DNA from 2 places in the Thioalkalivibrio sp. ALJ4 genome. Region 2 is predicted to be linked to the other one. Evidence: predicted binding sites of a transcription regulator. Region 2 holds the regulator's gene; the other holds the start of a gene.
The links. The regulator sigma-54, encoded in region 2, starts transcription at its own class of promoters, with help from an activator protein. The targets are predictions, from matches to a motif close to TGGCANGNTNCNTGCTT.

Region 1: C936_RS0107905 (CmpA/NrtA family ABC transporter substrate-binding protein) is a predicted target of sigma-54. The motif match lies at 3,225-3,241, and genes of this name have one in related genera.

Annotation. Positions count from the first base shown of each region.
Region 1 is NZ_KB897918.1:357,122-372,489, forward strand. It holds gene C936_RS0107880 (TIGR04283 family arsenosugar biosynthesis glycosyltransferase) at 1-120, shown strand, start outside; gene C936_RS0107885 (TIGR04282 family arsenosugar biosynthesis glycosyltransferase) at 113-799, shown strand; gene C936_RS0107890 (hypothetical protein) at 810-1,052, shown strand; gene C936_RS0107895 (DsrE family protein) at 1,144-1,500, shown strand; gene C936_RS0107900 (nitrate regulatory protein) at 1,627-2,952, shown strand; gene C936_RS0107905 (CmpA/NrtA family ABC transporter substrate-binding protein) at 3,421-4,725, shown strand; gene ntrB (nitrate ABC transporter permease) at 4,773-5,708, shown strand; gene C936_RS0107915 (ABC transporter ATP-binding protein) at 5,734-6,534, shown strand; gene nirB (nitrite reductase large subunit NirB) at 6,534-9,014, shown strand; gene nirD (nitrite reductase small subunit NirD) at 9,011-9,382, shown strand; gene C936_RS0107930 (nitrate reductase) at 9,384-12,074, shown strand; gene cysG (siroheme synthase CysG) at 12,077-13,537, shown strand; gene C936_RS0107940 (uroporphyrinogen-III synthase) at 13,534-14,403, shown strand; gene C936_RS0107945 (long-chain fatty acid--CoA ligase) at 14,425-15,368, opposite strand, start outside.
Region 2 is NZ_KB897917.1:965,946-981,313, reverse strand. It holds gene C936_RS0104640 (3-deoxy-7-phosphoheptulonate synthase) at 1-419, shown strand, start outside; gene hisD (histidinol dehydrogenase) at 445-1,749, shown strand; gene hisC (histidinol-phosphate transaminase) at 1,746-2,843, shown strand; gene C936_RS0104625 (HPr family phosphocarrier protein) at 2,905-3,174, opposite strand; gene C936_RS0104620 (PTS sugar transporter subunit IIA) at 3,146-3,571, opposite strand; gene rapZ (RNase adapter RapZ) at 3,576-4,460, opposite strand; gene hprK (HPr(Ser) kinase/phosphatase) at 4,461-5,492, opposite strand; gene C936_RS0104605 (PTS sugar transporter subunit IIA) at 5,560-6,030, opposite strand; gene hpf (ribosome hibernation-promoting factor, HPF/YfiA family) at 6,035-6,373, opposite strand; gene C936_RS0104595 (RNA polymerase factor sigma-54) at 6,376-7,869, opposite strand; gene lptB (LPS export ABC transporter ATP-binding protein) at 7,928-8,656, opposite strand; gene lptA (lipopolysaccharide transport periplasmic protein LptA) at 8,707-9,231, opposite strand; gene lptC (LPS export ABC transporter periplasmic protein LptC) at 9,224-9,787, opposite strand; gene kdsC (3-deoxy-manno-octulosonate-8-phosphatase KdsC) at 9,784-10,323, opposite strand; gene C936_RS0104570 (KpsF/GutQ family sugar-phosphate isomerase) at 10,323-11,300, opposite strand; gene C936_RS0104565 (calcium/sodium antiporter) at 11,297-12,274, opposite strand; gene C936_RS0104560 (AEC family transporter) at 12,378-13,325, opposite strand; gene trxA (thioredoxin) at 13,369-13,752, opposite strand; gene C936_RS0104550 (LON peptidase substrate-binding domain-containing protein) at 13,809-14,417, opposite strand; gene C936_RS0104545 (flavin prenyltransferase UbiX) at 14,414-15,052, opposite strand; gene mpl (UDP-N-acetylmuramate:L-alanyl-gamma-D-glutamyl-meso-diaminopimelate ligase) at 15,049-15,368, opposite strand, start outside.

The sequences.
Region 1 (15,368 bases), on a different contig from region 2:
CGGCGCTGGGAGCAGCAGGGTGCATGGCGCACGATCTGGCTGATGTGGCGGCTGCGCCTGGCCTACTGGCTGGGTGCAAACCCGGACGGGCTGGCGCGACTGTATCGTGGCGATGCTTGAGCGTCGGCCGCTGGATGCGCTGCGCGTGCTGGTCTTTGCCCGCGCGCCCGAGCCGGGCCGGACCAAGACCCGACTGATCCCCGCGCTGGGTGCCGAGGGCGCTGCACGGCTGCACGAGCGGCTGCTGGAACACGCGCTGGACGTAGCCCGTCAGGTGGCGCCGGACCAGGTGGAGCTGTGGTGCAGCCCGGGTTCCGATCATCCGTTCTTCAAGCACTGCGCCGAACGCTTTGGCTGTTCCCTGCACAGGCAGCGGGGCGGTGACCTGGGGGCGCGCATGCGCCATGCGCTGGAGGCGGGTCCGTTTCCGGCGCTGGTGATGGGCTCCGATGCCCCGACGCTGGGTGTCGAGGACCTGATCGCTGCCCGTGAAGCCTTGGCCGGAGGACAGGACGTGGCACTGGTCCCGGCACTGGATGGCGGTTACGTGCTTCTGGCCACCGCGCGGCCCGTACCCGGGCTGTTCGAGGCCATCGAGTGGGGCAGCGACCGGGTGCTGAAACAGACCCGTGAACGGGCCCGGGCGCGGGGTCTTGCCTGGGCTGAGCTGGAATCGCGTTCCGACATCGACCGCCCGGAAGACCTGGTGCACTGTCCGCCAGCGCTCCTGCGTGGCATTGGGGCACCTCGAGAGTCCCCGATCCCAGAGCAGTCGCAAGTCGGCCCAGGCTTCGGGTAGGATGCGCGCCATGAAAGCCTTTGTTGCCTGGGTCGACCGTTCCCCACTGTGGTTGTTTGCACTGTTCGTGGCCACCCTGGGGCTGTCGCCCTATGTCCCCGAACCGCACATCGTCGAGAAGATCCGCTGGCTCTTCCAGGGCGAGCTGACCCGTCCGATCGATATCCTCGACCTGATCATGCACGCCATTCCCTGGCTGCTGATGGCCTTCAAGCTCTATCGCATGAGCATTACGTCGAAAGGCGCTTCCTGACTCGGCGCCTCCTTGAGGCTTGTGGGAACTCGACGGTCCCGGCCCGGGTCGCTACGGTGCCTGCCACTTTGACGTGACCAAGGAGAGTCCCATGCGTTTTATTGTTTCTGTCACTGCCGGTACCGACGACCCGACCCGTGCCACCCTCGGCATGATCGCCGCGAACGTGGCCAAGCAGCAGGGCCATGACGTGACCGTCTGGCTGCAGGGCGAGGCCGTGAACATCGCCAACCGGAATGTCTACGACAAGATCGTCGGCCACAACATGCCGGCGATGAAGGACATCGTGGATTCGCTGGTCGAGGAAGGCGTCCCGTTCTGGGCCTGCGAGGCCTGCGCCAAGGGCCGCGACGTCGGCGAGCACAACTTCCTGCCGAACGCCGAGATGGCCGGCATGGGTCAGTACGTCCAGGCCGTTGCCGATTTCGACCGCTCCATGAGCTTCTGATCGAGCGGGCCGGTCCGCGGGTGGGGTGTGATCCCCCGCCCGTTTTGCCCGTGTCTCCTGTGTCAGCCCCTCGAACTGGCACATCGCATGCTTGTTTGTTCCGGGAGTGATCCACGGACGACGAGCATGACCCAGACCCCATCCCCGAGTTTTTCCTTCGAAGAGGCCATTGGCGACTTCCTGGTCGCCTCGCGCAAGTGCGAGGTGGTGAGCCTGGAGCGCCTGCTGGAGGCGGTACAGCTGGTCGGGCGCATCCGCGCGCTGGTGCATCAGCTCCAGCGCGAACGCGGTGCCTCCAGCCTCTGGATCGGCTCCGGTGGCCAGCGCTATGCGGACGAACTAGCGCAGTACCGAGCTGAATCCGACACCACCGCACAGGCGTTTCGTGAACACCTTGATGGCTGGCTGGAGCCCGGGGCCTGTGCCCACGCGCGCAGCCGTCTGCTGGGGCGCATGGCGCTGGCGCTGCATGGCCTGTCGGGTCTGCCCAGCCTGCGGGCGGAGGTCAGCGAACGCACGCTCTCGCCGATGGAGGCGATGCGCGGCTTCAGCGAGCTGATCCGGTCGCTGCTGGCAGTGGTGTTCGAGGCCGCTGACTCCGCCACGGACCCGGAGGTCTCGCGGGCCCTGGTGGCCCTGCTGAACTTCATGCAGGGCAAGGAGCTGGCGGGCCAGGAACGCGCGATCGGGGCCGCCGGCTTTGGTCAGGGCGTGTTCGATGGCGAACTGCGCCAGTCCCTGTTGCACCGGATCGATGCCCAGGAACGCTCGTTTCGGATCTTCTCCGAGTTTGCCCCGAAGCCCGCCTGCGCGGCCTGGCAGGAACTGCAGGGCGCGGGCTTCGCGGCGGAGGTCGAGCGGCTGCGCCGTCAGGCCTGTACCCACGGCGATCTCCGGGGCGATCCCCTGCCGGACCCGGCCCGCGCCGAGACCTGGTTTGCCTGCACCACCGCGCGCATCGACGCGATGAAGGAGATCGAGGACCTGCTGGAGATGCACCTGAACGAGTGCTGTTCGGCACGCATCACGGCGGATCGCGCGGACCTGGGCGCTGTGCGTGATCGGGTGGAGCAACTCGCCGAGTCGGAGCTGCGCGACAGCGTGCCGTATGCGGTGTTTTTCGGCGCGCCGGAGGGCCTGGAGAGCACGCAGGAGGAGGGCGAGACCGTACTCAACGTCCCGATCGTCGGGCACTCGGTGATGGACCTGGTGCAGCGCCAGGCGACCCGGCTGCAGTCGGTGGAGGACGAACTGCATGCGGCACGCCAGGCCCTGGCCGAACGCAAGACCATCGAGCGCGCCAAGGTGCTGCTGATCCAGCACCGCGGCCTCAGCGAGGATCAGGCCTACAAGCTCCTGCGCCAGACGGCGATGAACCAGAACCGGCGCCTGGCCGAGGTCGCCGAGGCGACCGTCGCGATGTCCGACCTCCTGGGCAAGGGCGACCTGTAGCTAATACACGGGGAAAGGGATTCCGCCCCTGTGGGAGCGGGCCTGCCCGCGAAGCCCCTGCTAGTGTCCGACAATGGCAGGGGCTTCGCCGCCAAGGCGGCTCCTACGGGGTGTGCACCAGAGCGGTTCATCTGCACCGCCGGCGTGCCCCAGGGTGGTGCCGCTTGTGATCGTCATTCCCCTGCCAGGATTCGATTGTTTACCGGGAACCGTCCGATTTTTCCGCGTCAGGGTGGGCTTTGGTCCACGAGAGTCGATTAGCAACAGCTAATTGGCACACCTCCTGCAGGAGACTGAGCAAGACGAGCCAACGGCGGTTCGTCGCCTGACAACAGGGAGACCCGATGACCGGGCCTCCCGTGGGACTGGACAAAGGCGTCCATCACCCGGCTGCAAACGCGGCCGGGCTGATGCGACGCCTTTTTTCGTTTTTGGGACGTGTTTGCTGACAAGGGGAGTGAACCCGCAATGACCGATCACACGAATGACACGAAAAAGACCTCCGGCCTGTCGCGCCGGCGTTTCCTGGGCGGCATGGCCGCCGGGATCGGCGCGACCGCGCTGGGCGTTTCCGGGGCCGCGCCCTGGGGGTATGCGAAGGCCGGCAACGGCAAGCCGGAGACCACCGAGGCGAAGCTGGGCTTTATCGCCCTGACCGACGCCGCTCCGCTGTTCATCGCGCTGGAGAAGGGGTTCTTCGCCGCCCACGGCATGCCGGACGTACAGGTGCTGAAGCAGTCCTCCTGGGGCACGGTGCGCGACAACCTGGAACTGGGTTCGCGCCGCGGCGGCATCGACGGTTCCCACATCCTGACGCCGATGCCCTACCTGCTGCACCGTCGCGGTACGCCGATGAGCATCCTCGCGCGGCTGAACCTGGCCGGGCAGTGCATCTCGGTGGGTGATGAATATGCCGATCTGAAGGTCGGCCTGGAGACCGGGGAGTTCAAGGAGGCGCTGGCGGAGAAACGCGCCGGCGGCGACGAGGTGCGCGCGGCGATGACCTTCCCCGGCGGCACCCATGACCTGTGGATTCGCTACTGGATGGCGGCCGGCGGGATCGACCCGAACCGCGACATCTCCACCATCGTCGTGCCGCCGGCGCAGATGGTCGCCAACATGCGGGTCGGGTCCATGGACACCTTCTGTGTCTGCGAGCCCTGGAACATGCAGCTGATCAACCAGGGCATCGGCTACACCGCGAACACCACCGGCGAGCTCTGGCACAACCATCCGGAGAAGGCGCTGGGCATGCGCGCGGACTGGGTGGAGGCGAACCCGAACGCGGCCCGCGCCCTGATCATGGCGGTGATGGAGGCGCAGATGTACTGCGAGGACCCGGCGAACATCGAGGAGGTCGCCGAGATCTGCTCGCGCCGGCGCTACATCCACGCCCCGTACGGCGACATCATTGACCGCATGCAGGGGCACTTCGACTACGGCACTGGCCGCGTGGTCGAGGATCACCCCGACCGCATGCGCTACTGGAACGACCAGGCCTCCTATCCCTTCAAGAGCCACGACCTGTGGTTCCTCACCGAGGACATCCGTTGGGGCTACCTGCCGCCGGACCTCGACATGCAGGCCCTGGTGGACGAGGTCAACCGCGAGGACATCTGGCGCGAGGCGGCCGACACGCTCGGCATCGACTCGGCCGACATCCCCGAGTCCACCTCGCGCGGCAAGGAAGAGTTCTTCGACGGCAAGGTCTTCGACCCGGAAGACCCACAGGCCTATCTCGACAGCCTGGAGATCAAGGCGATCGCGTCCTGACGCGACGGCCCGACGCCCCTGCACAGACGATTCAAGAGGATTCGATGATGAGTGCCATTCTCGATCGCAACATGACCTTCGGCGCCGGTCGGGCCACCGGGGCCGCGGAGACCTCCACGGCCCCGGTGGCCCGACCGGCGGCGCCGCCGTCGGCGCGGTCCGGCGCTGCCCCGCCGCCCGACCCCGGGGCCTGGGGCCGGCGTATGCGCAACGCGGCCGCCGTGGTCTTGCCCCCGGTGATCGTGACCGCGATTTTTTTGCTTCTCTGGGAAATGATGACGTCCTCCCAGGGAGCCGTACTGCCCGGCCCGAGTCAGGTGATCACCGACACCTGGGAACTGATCGTCAACCCGTTCTATGACTACGGCGGCAACGACGTGGGCATGGCCTGGCAGCTGCTCGCCAGCCTGGAACGCGTGGCCTACGGCTACGCCCTGGCGGTGGTCGCCGGGATCGGTCTCGGCGTGCTGGTCGGCCAGTCCACCTGGGCGATGCGCGGGCTGGACCCGCTGTTCCAGGTGCTGCGCACCGTGCCGCCGTTGGCCTGGCTGCCGATCTCCCTGGCCGCGTTCCAGGCCAGCAACCCGTCGGCGATCTTCGTGATCTTCATCACCGCGATCTGGCCGATCATCATCAACACCTCGGTCGGCATCCGGAATATCTCGCAGGACTACGTGAACGTGGCCCGCGTGCTGCGCCTGAACGGCTTCGAGTACTTCACCAAGATCATGCTCCCGGCCGCCGCGCCGTATGTCTTCTCCGGTCTGCGTATCGGCATCGGCCTCGCCTGGCTGGCGATCGTCGCCGCCGAGATGCTGATCGGCGGGGTCGGCATCGGCTTCTTCATCTGGGATGCCTGGAACGCCTCCATGCTCAGCGACATCGTGCTGGCCCTGGTCTACGTCGGCCTGGTCGGGTTCTTCCTCGACCGTCTGGTCGCGATCGTCGGCAAATGGGTCACCCGCGGCACGCAGGCCGGCTGATCCGGCCCCTCACAGGAGAATCATCATGACCAGCTATCTCTCCATCGAACACGTCCACAAGACCTTTGGCGAAGGACCGACGGCCAGCGAGGTGCTGCGCGACGTCGACCTGCACGTGGACCGCGGCGAGTTCATCTCCATTATCGGCCACTCCGGCTGCGGCAAGTCGACGGTGCTCAACATCGTCGCCGGGCTGCTGGAGACCAGCACCGGCGCGGTGATCCTGGACGGCAAGGAGGTCAGCAAGCCGGGCCCGGATCGCAGCGTCGTGTTCCAGAACCACTCCCTGCTGCCCTGGCTGACCGTGCGCGACAACGTGGCGCTGGCCGTGGACAAGACCTTCAAGGGCAAGAAATCCGCCGCCGAGCGCCGCGAGTGGATCCTGCAGACGCTGGACATGGTCGGCATGAGCCACGCGCTGGACAAGCGCCCGGACGAGATCTCCGGCGGTATGAAGCAGCGTGTGGGCATCGCCCGGGCGCTGGCGATGGAGCCGAAGGTCCTGCTGATGGACGAACCCTTCGGTGCGCTGGATGCGCTGACCCGGGCGCACCTGCAGGACGAGGTGATGCGCATCCAGTCGGAGCTGGGCAACACCGTGCTGATGGTTACCCACGACGTGGACGAGGCGGTACTGCTGTCCGATCGCATCGTGATGATGACCAACGGCCCGGCCGCGACCATCGGCGAGATCCTGGAGATCGACCTGCCGAAGCCGCGCGAGCGCCTGGTGATGGCCGACAACCCCCAGTACAACCACTACCGGGCCGAGGTGCTGCGCTTTCTCCACGAGCGCCACAAGAACCCCGAGTCGGAGGCCGCGTGATGGATACCGCGAACGACAAGCCGCGGCTGGTCCTGATCGGCAACGGCATGGCCGGCATGCGCACGGTCGAGGAGCTCTTGAAGCTCAAGCCGGACATGTACGACATCACCGTGTTCGGCGCCGAGCCCTGGGGCAACTACAACCGCATCATGCTCTCGCCGGTGCTGGCCTCGGAGAAGACCGTCGACGAGATCATGCTGAACGACGATGCCTGGTATGCCGAACGCGGCATCACCCTGCACAAGGGCCGACGCATCGAGCGGATCGACCGCGTGAACCGGCGGGTGATCGCCGAGGACGGCACCGAGGCGCCCTATGACCGCCTGCTGCTGGCGACCGGCTCCGACCCGGTGATGATCCCGGTGCCGGGGCACGAACTGGAGGGCGTGGTTGCCTTCCGCGACATCCACGACGTGGACGCGATGCTCGCGGCCAGCCGCGCACACCAGCATGCGGTGGTGATCGGCGGCGGCCTGCTGGGCCTGGAGGCTGCCAACGGCCTGATGCGCCAGGGCATGGAGGTCACCGTGGTGCACCTGATGGATCACCTGATGGAGCGCCAGCTGGATGCCGAGGCCGCCGGGATGCTGCGCGGCTCGCTGGAGGAGCGCGGCATGCGTTTTCGCATGGCGCACCAGACCGAGGCGATCCTGGGCGAGGACCGCGTCACCGGCGTGCGCTTCACCGACGGCAGCGAGGTCGAGGCGGATCTGGTGGTGATGGCGGTCGGCATCCGTCCGAACACCGCGCTGGCCGAGTCCGCCGGGCTGCACTGCGAGCGCGGCGTGGTGGTGAACGACACGATGCAGACCTATGACCCGTCGATCTACGCGGTCGGCGAGTGTGTGCAGCACCGCGGCGCCACCTACGGCCTGGTCGCGCCCCTGTGGGAGCAGGCGAAGGTCTGCGCCAACCACCTGGCCGAGTACGGCATTGGGCGCTACGAGGGCTCGATGACCTCCACCAAGCTGAAGGTGACCGGGATCGACCTGTTCTCCGCCGGCGACTTCACCGGCGACGAGACCACCGAGGACCTGGTGTTCAAGGATGCCGCGCGCGGCGTCTACAAGCGCCTGGTGCTGAAGGACAACCGCATCCAGGGGGCCGTGCTGTACGGCGATACCCTGGACGGCTCCTGGTACTTCCAGCTGATGCGGGACGGAACGCCAGTGGCCGACATCCGCGAGAACCTGCTGTTCGGCCAGGCGCATATCGGCGACTCCGGTCATGGCGACCAGGCTTCGCGGGTCGCGGCCATGCCCGACGAGGCCGAGATCTGCGGCTGCAATGGCGTGTGCAAGGGCGAGATCGTCCAGGCGATCAGCGAGCACAAGCTGTTCACGCTGGAGGACGTGCGTGCCCACACCAAGGCGTCGAACTCCTGTGGTTCCTGCACCGGGCTGGTGGAGTCCGTGCTCGCCACCACGCTGGGTGGAGACTACTCCGACGCCCCGGCGAAAAAGCCGGTCTGCGCCTGCACCGACCACAGCCACGACGAGGTGCGCGCGGCCATTGCCCGCGACGGCCTGAAGACCATGGACGCGGTGTTCGAGGCCCTCGACTGGAAGACCCCGAACGGCTGCCATGTCTGCCGTCCGGCGCTCAACTACTACCTGCTGGCGGCCTGGCCGAAGGACTACCAGGACGACGCCCAGTCGCGCTTCATCAACGAGCGCGCCCACGGCAACATCCAGAAGGACGGTACCTATTCCGTCGTGCCGCGCATCTGGGGCGGGGTGACCACCCCGGCCGAGCTGCGCGCGATCGCCGAGGTGGCCGAGCGCTACCAGGTGCCCACGGTCAAGTTCACCGGCGGCCAGCGCATCGACCTGCTGGGGGTGAAGAAGGCCGACCTGCCGGCGATGTGGCGCGATCTCGGCGACGCCGGGTTTGTCTCCGGCCATGCCTACGGCAAGGCCCTGCGTACGGTGAAGACCTGTGTCGGCTCCGAGTGGTGCCGCTTTGGCACCCAGGACTCGACCGGACTCGGCATCCAGCTGGAACGGATGAGCTGGGGCTCCTGGACCCCGCACAAGTTCAAGATGGCGGTCTCTGGCTGTCCGCGTAACTGCGCCGAGGCCACGATCAAGGACCTGGGCGTGGTCTGCGTGGACTCGGGCTACGAGCTGCACGTGGGCGGCAACGGCGGGGTGAAGGTGCGCGCCACCGACTTCCTCTGCAAGGTGGAGACCGAGGCCGAGGTGCTGGAATATGCCGGGGCCTTCATGCAGTTCTACCGCGAAGACGCGCGCTACCTGGAACGCACCGCCCCGTGGATCGAGCGCGTCGGGCTGACCCGGGTGAAGGAACGCCTGGTGGACGACGCCGAGAACCGCGCGGCACTGTACGCCCGCTTCCTGGAGTCGCAGGAGGTGGCGCAGGTGGACCCCTGGGCCGAGCGGGCCGCCGGGCATGCGGCGCACGAGTTCATTCCGATCACGCCGGTGGACGCGCCCCCGCGCCAGGGGGTGTCGGCATGAGCTGGCTTGCGATCTGTCCGCTCGAGGACATCCCGCCGCTGGGTGCGCGCGTAGTGGCGAGTCCGAACGGCGACATCGCCGTGTTCCGCGCCGCGGATGACCGCGTGTTTGCCCTGCGCGACCAGTGCCCGCACAAGGGCGGGCCGCTGTCGCAGGGCATCGTCCACGGCGAGCGCGTGACCTGCCCGCTGCACAACTGGGTGATCGACCTGCAGTCCGGCGAGGCCACCGGGGCGGACAGTGGCTGTACCCATGCCTTCCCGATACGGGTGACCGACGGTCAGGTGTGGCTGGATTTCTCCGGCGCCACGGGCGACGCCGCGGACCATGCCGCTGCGGCACCGGTCGCCTGCCGCGAGGCGGGCTGAGATGGCCACGGCCGAGCCGGTGACCCGTACCACCTGCCCCTATTGCGGGGTGGGCTGCGGGGTGGAGGTGACCGCGACGCCGGAAGGCGAGTTTCCGGTCGCGGTGCGCGGCGACCCCGCCCATCCGGCGAATGCCGGGCGCCTGTGCTCCAAGGGCGCGGCACTGGCCGAGACCCTCGGCGACGAGGCCCGGCTGCTGCACCCGGAGATCGGCGGGCGGCGTGTCGACTGGGAGACCGCGCTGGATCATGTGGCGAACGGCTTTCGCGAGACCATCGCGGCACACGGGCCGGATGCGGTCGCCCTGTACGTCTCCGGGCAGATCCTGACCGAGGATTACTACGTCGCCAACAAGCTGATGAAGGGCTTCATCGGTTCGGCGAATATCGATACCAACTCCCGGCTCTGCATGTCCACGGCCGTGGCCGCCCATACCCGCGCCTTCGGGGTGGATGGCGTGCCGGGGAGCTATACCGACCTCGAGCAGGCCGATCTGGTCGTGGTGACGGGCTCCAACATGGCCTGGGCCCACCCGGTCCTGTTCCAGCGCCTGCAGGCCGCCCGCGCGGCGCGCCCGGAGATGAAGCTGGTGGTGATCGACCCGCGGCGCACGGCCACCGCCCAGGCGGCCGACCTGCACCTGCCGCTGGCGCCGGGCACGGATGCCTGGCTGTTCAACGGCCTGCTGGACCACCTGCGCCGGGAGGATGCGCTGGACCCCGGCTTCCTGGAGCGCCATGTCGACGGTTTCGCCGACGCCCTGGCGGCCGCGCGGGCCTCCAGCCCATCGATCGCCGCGACGGCAGAGGCCTGCGAGCTGGAGCCGGAGGCCGTGGCAACGTTCTTCCAGTGGTTTGCCCGTACCGAGCGCACCGTGACCGCCTTCTGCCAGGGCATCAACCAGTCCGACAGCGGCGTGGACAAGGCCGGGACGATCCTCAACGTGCACCTGGCCACCGGCCGTATCGGGCGCGCGGGCATGGGCCCGTTCTCGCTGACGGGCCAGCCGAACGCGATGGGCGGGCGCGAGGTCGGCGGACTGGCCAGCCAGCTGGCCGCCCACATGGGCTTCGACGACGCGGCCCTGGACCGGGTCGGACGTTTCTGGGGCGCACCGAACCTCGCGCGCCAGCCGGGGCTGAAGGCGCTGGACCTGTTCCGCGCGGTCGAGTCGGGGCAGGTGAAGGCGGTCTGGATCATCGGCACCAATCCGCTGTTCAGCCTGCCCGAGGCCGCGCGCTTCGAGCAGGCCCTGGCCGCATGCCCGCTGGTCGTGGTCTCCGACTGCGTGCGCGAGACCGAGACCACGCGGGTAGCCGACGTCCTGCTGCCGGCGACCACCTGGGGCGAGAAGGACGGCACGGTAACCAACTCCGAGCGCCGCATCTCGCGCCAGCGCCCGTTCCGGGCGCCCCCGGGCGAGGCCCGCCACGACTGGTGGGCGCTGGCCCGAGTCGCGCAGCAGCTGGGTTTCGCCGACGCCTTTCCCTATACCCATCCGGGCGAGATCTTCCGCGAGCATGCGGCGCTGTCCGCCTTCGAGAACCACGGCACGCGCGACTTCGATATCGGCGCCCTGGCCGGGCTGTCCGACGCCGAGTACGAGGCCCTGGAGCCGGTGCAGTGGCCGCTGCCGGCGGGGAGTCGGACGGGCGCCGAACACCTCTATGCCGATGGCCGTTTCTTCACCGCCAATGGCCGGGCGCGGCTCGCGGCCGTGACTCCGCAGGCCCCGACCGACCCGGTCGCTGCCGACTATCCGCTGCGCCTGAACACCGGCCGCATCCGCGACCAGTGGCACAGCATGACCCGCACCGCACGCACCCCGCGCCTGAGCGCGCATCAGCCGGAACCGTTCGTCGAGATCCATCCGGTGGATGCCGGGCTGTTCCGTCTCCAGGGCGGCGATCTCGCCGAGGTGACCAGTCGCCACGGACGCCTGCTGGCGCGGGTGCAGGTGAGCCGCGAGCAGCGCCCGGGCAGCGTGTTCGTGCCCATGCACTGGAGCCGTCCGATCGCGCGGCTCGCCCGGGTCGATGCGCTGGTGCCCGCGCATGTCGACCCGGTCTCCGGTCAGCCGGCGTTCAAGCACACGGCCGTGGCCGTGCGCCCGGCGGCACTGGACTGGCACGGCTTCGTGCTGAGCCGCGAGCCGATCGCCGCACCGGACGCGGACTATGCGGTGACCGCCCGCGGTCCCCGACACCTGCGCACCGAACTGGCTGGGCGCGGCGCACCGCCCACGATGGATGCGTGGCGCGAACGTCTGGACGGGCCGGGGGAATGGCTGGAGTTCGCCGACCCCGCCGGGGGGCGCTACCGCGCCGCGCGGATCCATGAAGGGCGGCTCGCCTGCGTGCTGTTCGCGGGGCCCGACCGGGGCCTGCCCGAGCGCGAGTGGCTGGCGGGCCTGTTCGCGGTCGAGACGATCAGCGATACCGAGCGCATGGCGCTGCTCACCGGTAGAGCGCCGAACGGCCAGGCCGCGCGTGGGCGCATGGTCTGCGCCTGCTTCGGCGTGGACGAGACACGCATCCGCACCGCGATCCGCGAGCAGGGGCTGGCCACCTGCGAGGCCGTGGGTGCGGTCCTCGAGGCGGGGACCAATTGCGGCTCCTGCCGACCCGAGATCCAGACCCTGTTGAACGAGGAAGCCGAGGCGCCCACGGACCCCGTGGCGCGGGAGGGATAAGCATGGAACACCTGCCGATCTATATGCAGTTGCACGGCCGCGAGGCTCTGGTCGTAGGGGCTGGTCCGGTGGCCACGCGCAAGGCGGCGCTGCTGCTGGAGGCCGGGGCGCGGGTGCGCCTGCGGGCCCCGGCGTACAGCGAGGCCGCCGAGCGCCTGCTGCGCGAACAAGCGGGGTCGATCAGCCGCGATCCGGGGGTCTATGACACCGAATGCCTGGCTGGGGTGGCGATCGTGATTGCCGCGACCGATGACGCGGCTGTAAACCGCCAGGTCTCGGAGGACTGCCTCGCGCGCTCGATCCCGGTGAACGTGGCCGACCAGCCCGAGCTGTGCAGCTTCATCCTGCCGGCGATCGTGGAGCGCGGGCCGCTGACCGTCGCGATTGGCTCGGGTGGCCGCGCCCCGGTGCTGGTACGCCTGTTGCGCGCGAAGATCGAGAGCCTGATCCCGGCCGGCTATGGCCGGCTGGCCGATCTCGCCGGGCGGCTGCGCGACCGGGTGCGCGCCCGTTTCGACCACGTGAACGCCCGCCGCGCGTTCTGGGAACGGGCCTTTGCCGGGCCGGCCACCGAGCTGGCCCTGGCCGGGCGCATGGACGCGGCCGAGGCGCGCCTGGAACAGGAACTGGCGGACGCCGCGGCCCGCACGCCGGGCGAGGTCTACCTGATCGGCGCCGGACCGGGCGATCCCGACCTGCTGACCTTTCGCGCGCTGCGCCTGCTGCAGCAGGCAGATGTGGTCGTCTACGACCGGCTGGTGTCCTCCGAGGTGGTGAACCTCGCGCGGCGCGAGGCCGAGCGCTTCTATGTCGGCAAGGAGCGCGATCACCACTGCGTGCCGCAGGAGGAGATCAGCGCGCTGCTCTCCCGACTGGCGCGCGAGGGCAAGCGCGTGGCACGGCTGAAGGGCGGCGACCCGTTCGTGTTCGGCCGGGGCGGCGAGGAGCTGGACGTGCTGGCGCGCGACGGCGTGGCCTACCAGGTCGTCCCCGGCATCACCGCGGCCAGCGGCTGTTCCGCCTATGCGGGCATACCGCTGACCCACCGCGACCATGCCCAGTCGGTGCGATTCATCACCGGCCATACCCGCGAAGGGCGGCTGGATGTGGACTGGTCGCAGCTGACCAGTACCCGCGAGACCCTGGTGTTCTACATGGGCCGCAAGGGGGTGGGCGAGATCTGCCGGGGGCTGAAGGGTGCCGGCCGCGCCGGGCAGACCCCGGCGGCGATCATCGAGAACGGCACCACTGCCCGCCAGCGCGTCGTGACCGGCACGCTGGATACCCTGGCCGCGCGCGCCGAGCGCGAGCAGGTGGGCTCGCCCAGCCTGATCGTGATCGGCGAGGTGGCGGCCTGCCACGCGCGTCTGGCCTGGTTCCAGCCGGATGCCGGGGCCGCCACGGTGTTTCCACAGCCGATGCCGATGTCGGGGCCGCGTGCCGCGGCGGCGAGTGCGGCGTGACGGCCGCATCCGTCCTGCCGGAGGCGGCGGCCAGTGGCCTCGCGGGTCGCCGCGTGGCCCTGCCGGAGAGCCGGGCGCTGGAGGTCTTCGCCGGTCTGCTGGAGCGGCGCGGGGCCGAGGTCTGGCGCTGCCCCCTGATCGCGATCCACGACAGCCCCGACCGCACGGCGATCGAGGCCTGGCTGCACAGGGCGATCGAGGCGCCGTTCGACCGCCTGATCTTCCTGACCGGCGAGGGCTTTACCCGCCTGACCGGCTTTGCGCAGCGTGCCGGACGCGAGGACGCCTGGCTGGCCGCCGTGGTGCGGACGCCGACCCTGGTGCGCGGCCCCAAGCCGGGGCGGGCGATGAAGCCCTTCGGCGTGCGGCCGGATGCGATCGCGGCCGCACCGACGACCGAGGGCATCATCGAAACCCTTTCCGGACAGGATCGGGCCGGGCAGCATCTGGCCGGGCAGCGTATCGGGGTGCAGCTCTACGGCGCGGAACCCAACCGCCGCCTGCTCGAGTTCCTGGAGCAGGCGGGCGCCGAGGTCTTTCCCGTCTGGCCCTACCGCTATGCGGACGCCGCCGAGACCGGGCGCGTGACCGGGCTGATCGAGGCCCTGATCGCGGGGGACGTGGATGCGATTGCCTTCACCAGTCAGGCCCAGGTGCGGCGCCTGCTGCGCGTCGCCCGCGACGCGGGGCGCGAGGACGCGCTGCTGGCAGCGCTCGGCCGCACCGTCGTCGCCGCGATCGGCCCGGTGGTGGCCGACGAGTTGCGCGCCCACGGGGTGCACCCGACAGTAGTCCCTGACGGGCAGTACTTCATGAAACCCCTGGTCTCGACGCTCGCGCGACACCTGGGTGCACATGGCGGCTGAATGGCGGGCCCAGCGCGGGTCTCAGTGACCGTCGTGGCCGGCGTACATCGCCTCGATGGCCTCGCTGTAGTGTTCGACGATCACCGGGCGCTTGAGCTTCATGGTCGGGGTCAGCATGCCGTTGTCCACGGACCAGGCCTCGTGCGTCACATGCACATGGCGGATCTTGGCGTAGCCGGGGAAGTCGCGTAGCTGATACTGGATGCGCTGCAGCAGGGCGCGTTCGGCCTTGCGCGGCAGGCGACCCTCGGCCTCGGCGTCGAGGTCGTGGTCGCTGGCAAACGAGGCCCAGGCCTCCGGCTCTGGAACGACCAGGGCGGTCAGGAAAGAGCGGTTGTCGCCGACGATCATCACCTGGTCGAACAGCGCATCCAGCGCGATCGCCATCTCCATGTCGGCCGGCGGGACCTTCTCGCCGTTGGTCAGCACCAGGATGTCCTTGATGCGACCGGTGATGAAGACATGCCCGCTGTCGTCGATGCGGGCCTGGTCACCACTGTGCAGCCAGCCGTCCTCGCCGATGGTCTCGCGGGTGGCCTCCGCATTTTTCCAGTAGCCGAGCATCACGCAGGGGCTGCGGGTGAGCAGTTCGTCCATCTCGCCAATCTTCACCTCCACCCCGGGCAGCGGCTTGCCGATCGAGGCGGGCAGGTTGTTGTCCGGGGTGTTCACGGTGACCACCGGGCTGGCCTCGGTCATCCCGTAGCCGTGCAGGACCGGCAGGCCCAGGCCGATAAAGAACTGGGCGATCGGCGGTGGGAGGGGGGCGCCGCCGCAGACCGCGAAGCGCAGCTCGCCGCCCAGGCGGTCCAGTACCTTGCGCGCGACGATGCGCTCCAGCAGGGGCCAGAGCAGGAAGCCGGGAGACCATCCGCCCCGGCCCTGCTGGTGCTCGAAACGCTTCCAGCCGATATTGACGGTCGCCTTGAACAGGGCGCGGCCGAGGCCCGATTTCTGTTTCAGGC
Region 2 (15,368 bases):
GCTCGGCGATCTTCTCCACCACCGGCAACGACGACTGCCACATCATCCTGCGCGGCGGCAAGCAACCGAACTACGATGCCGAGAGCATCGAACAGGCCTGCAAGGAGCTGCGCATGGCGGAGCTGCCTGAGCTGGTAATGGTCGACTGCAGCCATGCCAACAGCCGCAAGGACCCGAAGCGTCAGGTGGATGTGGCCCGCTCGCTGGCCGAACAGATCGCTGGCGGGGATCGCCGCATCATGGGCGCGATGCTGGAGAGCCATCTGGTCGGTGGCCGCCAGGACATCCTGCCCGGCAAGTCGCTGACCTACGGCCAGAGCATCACCGATGCCTGCATGGGCTGGGACGAGACCGAGACCAGTCTGAAACTGCTGGCGGACGCCGTGCGCGCGCGCCGCAAGACCGCCGTACCGGCCTAGGGAAAACGTCCAGAGGATCCCGACCATGCCCTCCATTGCCCGACTCGATACCCAGCAGCCCGACTTCGATCAGGCCCTGGAGCACCTGCTGTCCTGGGAGTCCGTCGCCGACACCGGCGTACGCGATGCGGTGGACGAGATCCTCGCCGCGGTACGCACCGAGGGCGACGCGGCCGTGCTGCGCTACACCGCCAAGTTCGATCGCCTCGATCGCAGCGCGGTCGCCGACCTGGAGATCCCACGGGAGCGCCTGCAGGCCGCGCTGGAATCGATCCCGGCGGAGCAGCGCCAGGCGCTGGAGACCGCCACCGCGCGTATCCGCCAGTACGCCGAACACCAGAAGATGCAGGACTGGGACTTCACCGATGCCGACGGCACGGTACTCGGCCAGCGCGTGACCGCGCTCGACTCGGTCGGCCTGTACGTCCCCGGCGGCAAGGCCGCCTACCCGTCCTCCGTACTGATGAACGCCGTGCCGGCCAAGGTCGCGGGCGTGGAACTGCTGGTAATGGTCGTGCCCGCCCCGGGCGGCGAATTGAACGATCTGGTGCTGGCCGCCGCCGCCGTGGCCGGGGTGGATCGCGTGTTCACCGTGGGCGGCGCCCAGGCCGTGGCGGCTCTGGCCTATGGCACCGATACCATCCCGGCGGTGGACAAGATCGTCGGCCCCGGCAACATCTTCGTGGCGGCGGCCAAGCGAGAGGTGTTCGGCACGGTCGGCATCGACATGATCGCCGGCCCGTCGGAGATCCTGGTGGTCTGCGACGGCGAGACCGACCCGGACTGGATCGCGGCCGACCTGTTCTCGCAGGCCGAGCATGACGAGCAGGCCCAGTCCATCCTGCTGTCCTGGGACGAGGCCTTCCTCGACCGCGTGGCCGAGGCCATGGACCGCCTGCTGGCCGAGATGCCGCGCGCCGAGATCATCCGCACCAGCCTCGACAAGCGCGGGGCACTGGTGAAGGTGCGCGACTCCGCCGAGGCCGTTGCCGTCGCCAACCGCATCGCGCCGGAACACCTGGAGCTGTCGGTGGCCGACCCGCAGGCGATGCTGGACGCCGGCCTGCGCCACGCCGGCGCGATCTTCATGGGCCGCTACACCTCCGAGGCCCTGGGCGACTACTGCGCCGGGCCCAACCACGTGCTGCCGACCTCGCGCACCGCGCGCTTCTCCTCGCCGCTGGGGGTGTACGACTTCCAGAAGCGCTCGAGCATCATCCACTGCTCGGCCGAGGGCGCGGCGAAGCTCGGCAAGACCGCCGCCGCCCTCGCGCACGGCGAGGGACTCACCGCCCACGCCCGCTCCGCCGAACTGCGCGGCGGGCAATGAGCCTGCCGCACGAAAGCCGCAGCCCGGATGCCCTGATGCGTCCGGAGGTTCTGGCGCAGTCGGCCTATCAGGTGTCCGACGCGACCGGCCTGATCAAGCTGGACGCGATGGAAAACCCGCATCCCTGGCCCGGCGGGCTGGAAGACGCCTGGCTGGAGGCCCTGCGCGACCCGCAGCTAAACCGTTATCCGGACGCCGGGGCGCGCGAGCTGGAGAAAAATGTGCGCGCCGCTCACGGCGTGCCCGAAGCGGCCGGGCTGCTGTTCGGCAACGGGTCCGACGAACTGATCCAGATCCTGATCATGGCGGTCGCCGCCTCCGGCCGCCCGATCCTGGCGCCGGAGCCGACCTTCGTGATGTACGGCGTGCTGGCCCGCGCAATGGGCGTACCGTTCGTCGGCGTCCCGCTGAACCGCGATTTCACCCTGGACCTCGCCGCGATGCACGCCGCCCTGGCCGAACACGACCCGGCGGTCGTGTTCCTGGCCTACCCGAACAACCCGACCGGGACCCTGGACGACCCGGCCGCCGTGCAGGCGATCATCGAGGCCAACCCCGGCGTCACGGTGGTCGACGAGGCCTATGCCCCGTTCGCCGCCCACAGCTTCCTGCCGGAGGTCGGCCAGCACGACGGGCTGATGGTGATGCGCACGGTCTCGAAGCTGGGGCTGGCCGGCGCGCGGCTGGGCTATCTGGCCGCCTCCGCGGGCTGGATCGATGCGCTGGACCGGCTGCGCCTGCCGTACAACATCAACACCCTGACCCAGCGGTCGGTCGCCTTCGCCCTGGATCACCGCGAGGCCCTGGATGAGCAGGCGCGCGGCATCATCGAGGAACGCGGGCGTCTGTCCGAGGCGCTTGCGGCGATCGACGGCGTCGAACACGTGTTCCCGAGCCAGGCGAACTTCATCCTCTTTCGAGTGCGCGAGGGGCAGGGGCACGCGAGCTTCGCGGCCCTGCGCGACGCCGGCATCCTGATCAAAGATGTTGGCCGCGCGCATCCGCTACTCGCCGACTGCCTGCGCGTCACCGTCGGCCGCTCCGACGAGAACGACGCATTTCTCGCGGCCCTGCGCAACGCCCTCGCCGGCTGAACCCTGATTTCCGAGGGTGAACTAGGCCCAGCCTCGCAAAGGCATGGCGGCAGGAGAGGGGCTAGGCGTCCTCGCCGAAGCGGTTGGCGACGAGTTCGGTGAGGGCGTCGAGGGCCTCTTCGGCGTCCTCGCCGTCGGTGGTGATCGTGACCTCGCAGCCCTGCGCCGCCGCCAGCATCATCACCCCCATGATGCTCTTGCCGTTCACTTCCTGGGCGTTCCGGGAGACGGTCACATCGGACGCGTACTGGCTGGCCAGGCTCACGAACTTGGCCGCCGCACGCGCATGCATCCCCAGACGATTAACGATGGGGACTTCGCGCTGCGGCATCCGAACACTCCTGGTCACAAAGAAGGATGCCATCGTGCCCGCCGGACAGGGCCTTGTTGACCAGCTCCGTCAGCGGCAGATGGCGGTAGTTCAGCACACGGATCAGCATCGGCAGGTTGATCCCGGCAATGACGCGGGCGTTCGCGCCCCGGGCCACGCGACTGGCCACATTGGATGGGGTGGAGCCAAACATGTCGGTCAGGATCAGCACGCCGGAGCCGGAATCCAGCTCGCCCAGGCGCGCCCTCGCGCGCGCCAGCACCTCGTCGGGGTCGTCATTCTGCGACATCGCCATGGACTCGCAATCCTCGGGCAGGTCGCCCAGCATGCTCTGGGCCGTCTGCAGCAGGGTGTCGCCGAGGTTTTGATGCGTGATCAGGATCAGACCAACGCCCATGGACTCACTCCGATTCGAGGGGCAGGGATAGCTCGCGGTGACGGGTGCTAACAGTAACATGTTCGCGCCCCCGCCAGGCAGCCGCCAGCCGCTCCACAAGATAAACCGAGCGGTGACGGCCGCCGGTGCACCCGATCGAAACGGTCACATAGCTGCGGTGATCCTGCCGGATCCGCGGGACCCACTGTTCGAGAAAGCCCTGGATCCCGTCATACATCTCCTCGACCTCGCCATGGCGCGCAAGAAACTCGCAAACAGCCGCATCGCGGCCAGTCAATGGCGCCAGATCGCGCTCGTAGTGCGGGTTGGGCAGACAGCGCACGTCGAACACGAAGTCGGAGTCCAGAGGGGCCCCGTGCTTGAACCCGAATGACTGAAAAAGCAGGGACAGGCGCTCCTCGCCCAGCAGCCCGACGCGGTCGCGCAGGGTGCGCGCGAGATCGTGCATCGACAGACGGGAGGTGTCCACGGTCAGATCCGCCTCGGCCGCAACATGGCCGAGCCAGTCACGTTCGCGCTCGATCGCGTCCACCAGTGGCACGCCGTCGCGCGCCAGTGGGTGTCGGCGCCGCGTCAGGTGATAGCGGCGCAGCAGGACCTCGCTGGAGGCCTGCAGAAACATCACCTCGACCTGCATCCCCTTGCCCCGGAGCTCGCGCAGGAGGTCGGCAAAGCCCTCGAGCGCCGTCAGCCCGCTGCGGACATCCACCCCGACCGCCAGATGCCGGTCTTCGTCCGCGTCGTAATCGCCACTGCGGACCTGTTCGATCAGCCCGGGCAGCAGCGGCAGCGGCAGGTTGTCGACACAGAAATAGCCGGCGTCCTCCAGCGTATGCAGGGCGACCGTCTTGCCGGAGCCCGACAGACCACTGACCAGCAGGAGTCGCATTCAGCCCTCCGGGTCCGGGTTGGGGACGGTGGTTGCAGGGATCGCGCGGTGGTACGGCGGCTCCTCGGGCTCGCCGCTCATCTGCCGGCGCTGACGTGCGCGCAGGTCGTCGCCGGCGACATAGCCCTGCATGTGCAACATGTGGTTGCGTACCGCCGCCTCGATCATCACCGCGATGTTGCGCCCCGGCGCGACCGGCAGGCTGATCAGCGGGATACGCAGCCCGAGGATGCCGATCTCCCCGCGGCGGCCATTCAGGCGGTCATCCGGCACCGGCGAGGGCTCGCCGTGGTCGCGCAGGTCGATAATCAGCCGCAGATACTTGCCGCCCTTGATCGCCGAATCCCCGTACATGGCGCGGACGTTCAACACCCCCAGCCCGCGCACCTCGAGCAGGTCCTGCAACAGGGCCGGGCAGTGTCCGCGCACGATATCCGGGGCGATGCGGGCAAACTCCGGTGCGTCGTCGGCGATCAGCCGGTGCCCGCGCGAGATCAGCTCGAGCGCCACCTCGCTCTTGCCCACGCTGGAGGCCCCGCTGATCAGCACGCCAATGCCGAGGATCTCCATGAACACGCCATGGCGCACCTCGAAATGGGCCAGCCGCTGCTGCAGGAAATAGCGCAGCAGGGAGATAATCTCGTGGCTGCTGGTCGAGGAGCACAAGATCAGCGGCAGCTGCTCATCGGGGACGTCCGGCATCTCCGAGAACGGGCAGGTGTCCTCGGCGAAGATCACCGCGGTCGTCCCGGTGCGGGCCATCTCCAGGATCAGTTGCTCGCGCTGATCATCGCTCAGCCGCGCGATATAGCGCGCCTCGAAATCGCCGATCACCTGGATACGGTTAGGCCGGATCAGGTTGAGGTGCCCGGCGAGGGGCAGGTCGTCGCCGTCACCGCCGACCAGGTTGCGATCCGGTGCGACCTGCTCGCCGTGTACGTAGCGCAGATCCAGGCGATTGCCCATCGCCTGGATCAGGACCTCTACGGTGATGTCGCGCGCGATGCCGCCCTCTCCCAGTGCCTCGTTCATGCACGAATCTCCGGCAGCATTGGCGCGGGGTGTCGGAATCGGGGGAGCACTGCCGGGAGAGCCATGTTCAGGCGTCGCCGAAGGCCCGGGTCAGTTCGCGTTCCAGGGCGTCCGCGTCGCCGGCACGGCGCAGCGAGGCGATATTGTCGGGCTGCGAGAGACCGCGCGCCAGCTGCGCCAGCAGGTCCAGGTGCGCGCTGGTCGCCGCCTCGGGCACCAGCAGTGCGATCAGGATGTCCACGGGTTCGTGATCCATGGCGTCGAAGTCGACCCCCTGGTCCAGCCGCAGGACCGCGACCCGGGGGACATCGAGCTCGGCCAGACGCCCATGCGGGATGGCCACGCCATGCCCCAGACCGGTGGAGCCAAGCTTCTCGCGGGCAGACAGGGCCTCGAAGATGGCCCCGCTGGCCGGGCCGGCGGACTCCTCGCCGCCGACGGCCAGCAACTCGGCCAGGGTCTCGAGCGCCCGTTTCTGGCTGGAACACTCGGGCTCCAGCCGGATACGGGCGCGGGTGATCAGCTCGGCAATGGTCATTGCGTTAAAGGGCCTGTTCGCGGTTGCGCTGGGCACCCTCGGCGCGGTGATGGTCCTTGACCTTTTCCTTGTGCTTGATCAGCTGACGATCCACCTTGTCGATCAGGCCATCAATCGCCGCATACATATCCTCGTGACTGGCTTCGGCGTGGATGTGATTGCCGCTGACCTGGAGATTGGCCTCCGCCTTGTTGTTCAGGTTCTGGTTTTTCTCGTGGGTCAGCACCACATGCACGTCGATCACTTTGTCGAAGTGGCGTTCCAGCTTCGCGAACTTTTCGTTCACGTAGTCGCGCAGGGCGTCGGTGATATCGACGTGATGGCCGGTCAGATTGATCTGCATGGTCAGGCTCCTTTTTGCTTGGTTCCACTGGGCATACTCGCCATCTGCCGGCGTTCGCTGGAAGACGGTATGTGCATAGCCTCGCGGTACTTGGCCACGGTGCGTCGGGCCACATTAATGCCCCGATCCGACAGGATCTGGGCCAGTTTTGCATCACTCAGTGGCTTGTTCGGGGTCTCGCCACCAATCAATTCCCGAATCATGGCACGGATCGCGGTCGCCGAGCATTCGCCGCCATCGGCTGTGCCAACATGGCTGGAAAAGAAGTACTTGAACTCGAATACCCCACGCGGGGTGTGCATGTATTTCTGTGTAGTCACCCTCGAGATGGTCGATTCGTGCATCTCCAGGGTCTCGGCGATATCGCGCAGGATCAGCGGTTGCATGGCAACCTCACCATGCTCGAGAAACCCCTGCTGGCGCACGACGATGGCCTGGGCGACCCGCAGCAGGGTGTCGTTCCGGCTGTGCAGGCTCTTCAGGAACCAGCGCGCCTCCTGCAACTGATCGCGCATAAACGCGCTATCACGCGCATCGGAGACCTGCCGCACCATGCCCGCATAGAGATCGTTGATGCGAATGCGCGGCGCAATCTCCGGGTTCAAGTCCACGCGCCAGCCATCGCGGTCATGGCGGACATAGACATCCGGCACGACGTATTCCGAAGTGGACTCGCTGATCTGGGCACCGGGCCGCGGATTCAGGGTGCGGATCAGGTCCAGCGCCCGCGCCAGCTCGTCCGGGTCGCGCACGCCGGACTGGCGCTGCAGGGCTCGGTAGTCCCGCTTGGCCAGGCTCTCCATGCCGTTTTCCAGGATGGCTCGAGCCGCGTCACGCGCCGGGGCATCCGGCGCCAAATGGCGCAGCTGGATCTCCAGGCACTCGCGCAGGTCCCGCGCACCGACGCCCAGCGGGTCGCACTGCTGAATCCAGTGCAGCACCGCCTCGACCTCGTCGACCCCCACGGGCTCGTCTTCGCCCTGGCTGATCATCTCCGCCAGCGCCTCGAGTTCACTGTCCAGATAGCCGTCCGGGCTGATCGCGTCGATCAGCGCCGCCCCGATCCGTTGGTCTCGTGGGGTCAGGTGGCTCAGATGCAGCTGCCAGAGCAGGTGGTCCTGCAGGCCCTCGTCCTCGCCGTCGGAGGTATTCTCCAGCGGGTCGCGGTCGTCCAGGCCGCGTGGGCTCGGGGCGGGCTCGTAGATGTCGTCCCAGCGACTGTCGGTGCTCAACTCCTCGGGGATCACGTCATCGCCAGCCGTGTCGGCCTGCATGCGATCCCCGTCGACCCGTTCGCCCCCTTCCTCCGGGCGCTCGGGCGGGGCCTCCTCGCCCTCGTCCTCCACCTGCTCGAGCATGGGGTTGCTTTCCAGCGCCTGCTGGATCTCCGCCTGCAACTCCAGCGTGGAAAGCTGCAGCAGACGGATCGCCTGTTGCAGCTGCGGGGTCATCGTCAGCGTCTGCCCCAGCTGCAGATTGAGCCCGGGTTTCAGCATCGCGGTTTGAGGTCCATGGTGACCATCAAGATCATCTTAAGGAAACACTGATCAATGTTCACAGTCGAAAGTTTTCTCCGAGATACACGCGGCGCACCTGGGGGTCGTCCAGCAGCTCCTGCGGGGTCCCGGCGCTCAGGATGCGGCCCTCACTAAGAATATAGGCCCTGTCGCAGATTCCGAGGGTCTCGCGCACGTTGTGGTCGGAAATCAGCACACCGATCCCGCGCTGGGCCAGATGCCCAATCACGGCCTGGATATCACCCACGGAAATCGGATCCACGCCGGCAAACGGTTCGTCCAGGCAGATAAAGCGCGGGTCACCGGCCAGTGCCCGCGCGATCTCGGCGCGGCGACGCTCGCCCCCGGACAGGGCAATCCCAGGGCTGTGGCGCACGGTCTCCAGCTGGAACTCCTCGATCAGGGCATCGCCGATGCGGCGTCGCTCGTGGCGGTCGAGCTCCGAGCGCAGCTCCAGCACCGCCTGCAGGTTGTCCCAAACACTCAGCCGACGGAAGATCGAGGCCTCCTGCGGCAGGTAGCCCAGCCCGGCTCGGGCCCGCGAATGAATCGGGGCCCGGGTGATGTCCCGGTCACCCAGCGTGATGCGGCCACGATTGGGCCGGATCAGGCCGACCAGGCTGTAGAAACAGGTGGTCTTGCCTGCGCCGTTCGGTCCCAGCAGGCCCACGACCTCCCCTGGTGCCAGATCGACGTCGACACGATCCAGCACCGTACGCTTGCCATAGCGCTTGGTCAGCTCGCGGCCGGTCAGATAGCCGGCCATCGGCGCAGATTCGCCACCGGCCGCGGCGGGCGCGCTGGTGTCGAGCTCGTTCATTCGTCGTCTTCGCGGGGCTGGATCCTGATACGTACACGCTCGTCATCGGCCTCGCCACGCTCGGCCTCGATCACATCCGTCTCCAGGTCGTAGACGATGCGCTTGCCGCGCGCTTCCTCGGCTGCCGTGATCACATGCGCCTGGTCGGTCAGGATCACCCGGTCCTCGTTCAGCAGGTAGTCGATGCGCAGCGCGGTGGCGATGCGCATCTCGCCCGTCTCCGGGTCCGGGGACTCCAGCCGCGCGGGCTCGCCGTGGGCCTCCATCTCGTAAGGGCGTCGGTCGCGGCTGCGCACATAGACCTTGTCGGCCTCCAGTGTCATGTCCCCGCGAATCACCACCACATCACCGGTATAAGTGCTTACGCCCCGCCGGTCGTCCATCTCCGCACGATCGGCGGTAATCTCCACCGGCAGGGGCTGCTGCTGGGCAATGACCGGCGCGGCTAGCAGCAACAAGGCACTGCCCAGCAGCACGGGCCATCCGGCCCGGGCGAGCGACGACCCACCACGTTCAGTCATTTGCGGCTTCCTCCTCGCCCGACTCGCTGTAGAGCGTGTACACGTCATGGAACAGCTCTATGGTATCCCCTCGCGAGTCGACGCGCAGACCCGTGCCCCGCTGGAAAAGGCCAGGCTGCTCCAGCGTCGACGGGGCATCGGAGGTGGCGATCATGGTGTCGGTCGCCACCGTCATATCGGCGGATTCAATCACCGTGCGCACGCGCTCGTCACGCTCGGGCTGCACCCCCCGCGTGGGGCCGATCAGGTCCAGGATCTCGTCCATCGGTCGGTGCAGCGCCTCGGGCGCAGTCCAGTGCCATTCGATACCGCCGGCGTCAAAGATATCCAGGTCGGGGTCGTCGATCAGCTGCGGGCCGTCGCGGCCAAACTCGCGCAGACGCGTTCCGCGCAGGCGGTGGCTCAGCTCGCCGTCCTCGCCGGTCGCGTGCAGCGTAAAGCCCTCGATCTCCAGCGTCACCTCGCCCTCCGGCTCGTGCTCGCTGGCAACAGCGCCGGCCACCAGCGCCGCCATTGGCAACAGGATCAGCGCCGCCAGTCCGGCCACCCACTTCATCCGTCGACGTACTCCGCGAACAGGGCCTCCAGCCGCCCCTGGGCCGCCAGCAGACCCTCGCAGACCTCGCGCACCGCGCCGCGCCCGCCGGGGGCCTGCGTGACCCAGTCGGCATGCTGCAACACCAGCGGGTGGGAATCCGCCACCGCGATGCCGAGCCCCACACGGCGCATCGCCGGCAGATCGACGATGTCGTCGCCCACGAAGGCGGCCTCGTCGGGCGCATGGCCGGTCTGCTCGAGCAACTCGTGCAGTGCGGCCCCCTTGTCGCGCCGCCCCTGCAGCAGGTGCTGCACACCGAGGTCCCGCATGCGGTGCTCGACCACCCCGGAAGTGCGTCCGGTCAGGATCGCGACCTCCAGCCCCCCGTACAGCGCCAGACGGATGCCGTGCCCGTCGCGCGAATGAAAGGCCTTGTACTGCTCGCCGGCATCTCCCATGAACAGGCTGCCATCGGTCAGCACGCCGTCGACATCCAGGATCAGCAGACGCACCGCCGCCTGGCGGCTGTGCAGGGCCTCGTCGTGACGGTCCATCAGGCCACCCCCGCGCGCAGCAGGTCGTGCATGTTCAACACCCCGACCAGCCTCTGGTCGTCATCCACCACCGGCAGGGCATTGATGCGCTTGCTCTCCATGGTCTCCAGCGCCTCTACGGCCAGCCACTGCGGACGGGCGGCATGCCCGCCCCGCGTCATCACCTGGCCGATGGTCAGCGCCTCCAGGCTTTCGCCACGATCCAGCGTGCGCCGGAGGTCGCCATCGGTAAACACACCGAGGATATGCGCCTCGGGATCGGCGACGATCACCAGCCCCAGCCCCTTGCGCGTAATCTCGAACAGGGCGTCCTTCAGCGGGGCCTCGGGACCCACGCGCGGGATCGCGTCACCGGTATGCATGATGTCCGCGACATGGACCAGCAACCGCCGCCCCAGTCGGCCGCCGGGATGCGAGCGGGCAAAATCGTCCGCGGTAAAGCCGCGCGCATCCAGCACCGCGACCGCCAGGGCATCGCTCATCGCCAGCGCGGCCGTGGTGCTGGAGGTCGGGGCCAGGCCCAGCGGGCAGGCCTCGCGCTCGACCGAGACATCCAGGTGCACGGTGGCATCCTGCCCCAGCCGCGACCCGGGATTGCCGGTCAGCGCGATCAGCGGTACGTCCAGCCGCCGGATCAACGGCAAGATGGTCAGCAGCTCGTCGGTCTCGCCGGAATTGGACAGGGCGATCACCACGTCGTCACGGGTAATCATGCCAAGATCGCCGTGGCTGGCCTCGCCGGGGTGGACGAAAAACGCCGGGGTCCCGGTGGAGGCCAGGGTGGCCGCCAGCTTGGAGCCGATATGGCCGGACTTGCCCATGCCGGTCACCACGACCCGGCCGCGGCACTCGAGGATGTGGCGACAGGCCTCCAGGAACGCATCGTCCACGCGGTCGGCCAGCCGGCGCACGGCCTCGGCCTCGTCGTTGAGGACGGCCAGGGCCAGCTTGCGGGTGGTATCAGGATTGAAATTCATGCGGTTGCCGTCATTCCGAGATGGACAAGGTAGCCCGCGAACACCGCGAGCAGAAGCCCCCCCTGCCAGCGCCGCAGCTGGCTGCCACGCGCCAGGGCAAAGATGAACAGCGCGGCGGTCATGCCGAGCATGATCGGGTAGTCGCGTACCAGCACCTCGGGCTCGATCGCCAGCGGTGCAATCAGCGCGGGGACTGCCAGCACGGCCAGCAGGTTGAACAGATTGGAACCGATCACGTTGCCGATCGCCAATCCCGCCTCGCGGCGAAAGGCCGCCACCAGGGAGGTCGCCAGTTCCGGCAGGCTGGTCCCGATCGCCACGATGGTCAGGCCGATCACCAGGTCACTGATGCCCAGTTGCTCCGCAATCCCCACCGCGCCCCAGACCACCAGCTGGCTGCTGGCAATCAGCAGCGCCAAACCAAGCCCCAGCCAGCCCAGGGCGCGACCGGTAGAGGTGGTCGCCGGGATGGCCTCGACCATGCCACGCACCTCTTCAGGCGCCTCGGCCGGATCCAGCGCCTGCGCACGCCGCGCGATATGGATCACCCAGGCGGTCACCAGCAGCAACCCCGAAATCAGAAGCCCGCCCTCCAGGCGGCCCAGCTCGCCGTCCAGCAGCAGAAACAGGACAGCCAGACTCACCCCCATCAGGATCGGTAGCTCGCGGCGCACCAGGCCGTGCCCGATAACGAGCGGCGCCACCAGCGCCGCCATCGCCAGCACCAGCCCGATATTCGCGATGTTCGAGCCGATCGCATTACCCACCGCGAGGCCCGGGTTGCCCTGCAGCGTCGCCAGTACGGACACGACGATCTCCGGGGCCGAGGTACCGAAGGCGACGATTGTCAGCCCGACCAGCAGCGCACTCACGCCCACGCTGCGCGCGAACGACGAGGCACCGAACACAAAGCGGTCGGCACTCCAGGTCAGCAGGACCAGACCGGCGATGACCGCAATAACGGGAAGGACCATCAGCGAGTGCCAGGACCTGAGGTGGGTAGAGCGGGGTGTCTCTTCACCCGCCAATTGTAGCCGATCGCTGTAACCGATCGCCGAGCCCGACCCGCGCGCACTGTCACCCCCCAGGGATCAGATACCCGGCGATGGCGAACCACAGCGGGAGTGTCACCAGCGACAGCGCCGTCGTCAGCGTGACCGCGGCCGCATACAGGCCGGTATCGAGCCGGAAGCGATCACAGAACACGAGCCCCAGGACCATCGCCGGCATCGCCGCCTCGAGCACCGAACCAACCCCGGGCACACCCTCCAGCCCGACCCACCAGACCAGGCCGAGCGCGAACAGCGGTGCGATCAGCAACTGGATGACGGACACCATCACCAGGGGGCGCAGATCGCGGCCGCGGAAACGGTCGAACACCAGCGCCAGCCCCAGCGAGAACAGCATCAGGGGGGCGACCGAGTCAGCCAGGAAGCCGAGCCAGGTATCCAGCCAGGTCACCAGCGGCAGACCGGCCAGGTTCAGCGCCACGCCCAGGACCGCCGCCCAGATCGAGGGGACAGCGACCAGCCCGCGAATGGCCCCGCCGCCGCCATACAGCCGGACCGCCTCCGGGTCCCCGTAACGCCTGGCCAGCAGGATCCCCAGCGTCAGCACCAGGGGCAGGCAGGCGAACAGGTCGTACTGGATCGCCACCGCCCGGCCGGCATCGCCGAACAGACTGTCGAGTACGGGGAGCCCCAGGTAGGTGGCATTCGGCCAGGCCGCGGCCAGCAGCATCGCCCCGACCGCCGCGCGTTCTGCCAGGCAAAGTCGGCAAGCGAGCAGGGTCACGGCCACCATCGCCAGCACGGTCGTGCCGGCCACCAGGGCGATGCGCAGCGAGTCGAGTCCCAGGGGGGCGGTCCACAGCACCTGCAGCACCAGCGCGGGCAGCAGCAGGTAGTAGACCAGGGTGGTGAGCACCCGGCGGGCGGTGTCGGCGTCCAGCCCGCCGGGGCGCAACAGGCGCCAGACGACGCCCGCAACGATGAGCGCCCCCATCTGGGTCATGACCGTCAGCATGGGGGCGCTCGTTTAGGACTATAGGTTTCGCGTCAGAAGGTAATCAGGCCTGGCCAGCCTGCTGCTCCTGCTGCTGGCGTTCGACGTCGGCACGCACCTGGTCCATGTCCAGCTCGCGCACCTTGCCCAGCACCTCGTCCAGTTGCCCGGCGGACAGCACGCCCGGCTGGGAGAAGACAATGATCTGCTCGCGGAAGATCATCAGCGTCGGGATGGAACGGATCTGGAACGCCCCGGCGATCCCCTGTTCCTCGTCGGTGTTCACCTTGGCGAAGACGACGTCGGAATGCTGCTCGGAGGCCGCCTCGAAGGTCGGGGCGAACTGCTGACACGGGCCGCACCAGGGGGCCCAGAAGTCCAGAATGACAATGTTGTTGCCGGTGATCGTGGATTCGAACGTATCCTGCGTGAGTTCCTGAACGGCCATGATGGCGGGCTCCAATGAAAGTGTGTGCGAAACCTTAACAGCCCCGCCGCAGGGTTTCAGGATTTCGATGCCGCGAGCATGGCCGCTCGCAGGCGCTCCAGGCGCTCGATCGGGTCGTCCGCCTCCAGCAGCTGCTGCTTGATCTCGAGATCGATCGGCAGCAGCTCCGTCAGCCGTCCGACCACCCAGGAGGAATCGTCAAAACGACGCTCCAGGTGTGACCAGGGCGTGCCGAGCTGGTCCAGCAGCCGCTCGAGCAGATCCGCCAGTGAGGCATAGTCCACCGGCAGGCTGACATCGGGGCGCTCCTGCAAAGGCTCGACCTCCGCCAGCCAGAGGCCGTCCTCGGCGCGGCGCGGGTTGTGAAGCTGGTGGCGACGCTCGCCCTTGACGAGGATCCCGAGCAGGCCGTCCGGCCGCTGGTCCCAGTCGACGATCGCGACCTCGGTCCCGATCGGGTGGAAGCCGACGGACGGGTCCGTCTCCGCCTCCGGACGGGGCGCACCGGACTCGGTGTCCGGCTCGATCGCGACGATCACGAAGCGGTCATCCTCGCGCAGGCAGCGGCGCACCATGTCGAGATAGCGCGTCTCGAAGATCCGCAGCGGCAGCAGCCCCTCCGGAAACAGCACGGTATTCAGCGGGAACAGTGGCAGAGTTGTCATGCCGGGCCCTCCGGCGGCAACGACGCCTCGCCCCAGCGCGGGCCCAGGGCATGTTCGATGTCCAGATGGTCCAGTACTCGCGCCACCATGAAATCAACCAGATCGTCGATGGATTGCGGCCGATGATAAAAGGCCGGGTTGGCCGGCATGACCACCGCACCCATGCGCGCCAGGCGCAGCATGTTCTCCAGGTGGATCTCGGAGAACGGCGTCTCGCGTACCACCAGCACCAGCCTGCGCCGCTCCTTGAGCACCACATCCGCCGCGCGTTCGATCAGCCCGCGCGAGGCCCCGGTCGCGATGGCCGATACGGTCGCCGTAGTGCAGGGGCAGACCACCATCGCCTCAGGCACCGCCGAGCCGCTGGCCACCGGTGCGGTCCACTGCTCCGGGCCATAGCAGCGGATCTGTCCATCGGCAGCCCCATGACGCTCGGCGAAAAAGCGAGCGATCTCGGCCGGACGCCCGGGTACGTCGAGATCAGTCTCCAGCCCCAGCACCACTTGTGCCGGTTTCGACAGCATCAGATGCACCTGCACCCCCGCCTGCACCAGGCACTCCAGCAAGCGCAGCCCGTAGGGCGCGCCGGAGGCACCGGTCAGGGCCAGGGCGATCGAACGCGGCTTTCCACTCATGCGGGGGTCCCCGAGGGTTCACGTGACTGCAACCCGGCGATCAGGCGCTGGTGCAGGCCATCGAAACCACCATTGCTCATAATGACCAGCGTATCGCCGGGGCGCGCCGTGGCAAGAATCCCCTGCAACAGGGATTCGATCTCGCGCGCCACCGACAGCCGACCGCCGAGCTTTCGCTGCAGACCCTCGGTGGACCAGTCGATCTCCGGGGCATGATAAAGATGCACTGCGTCCGCGCGCTCCAGGGCGGCCCCCAGTGCGTCGGCATGCACCCCCATGCGCATGGTGTTGGAACGCGGCTCCAGCACCGCGATCA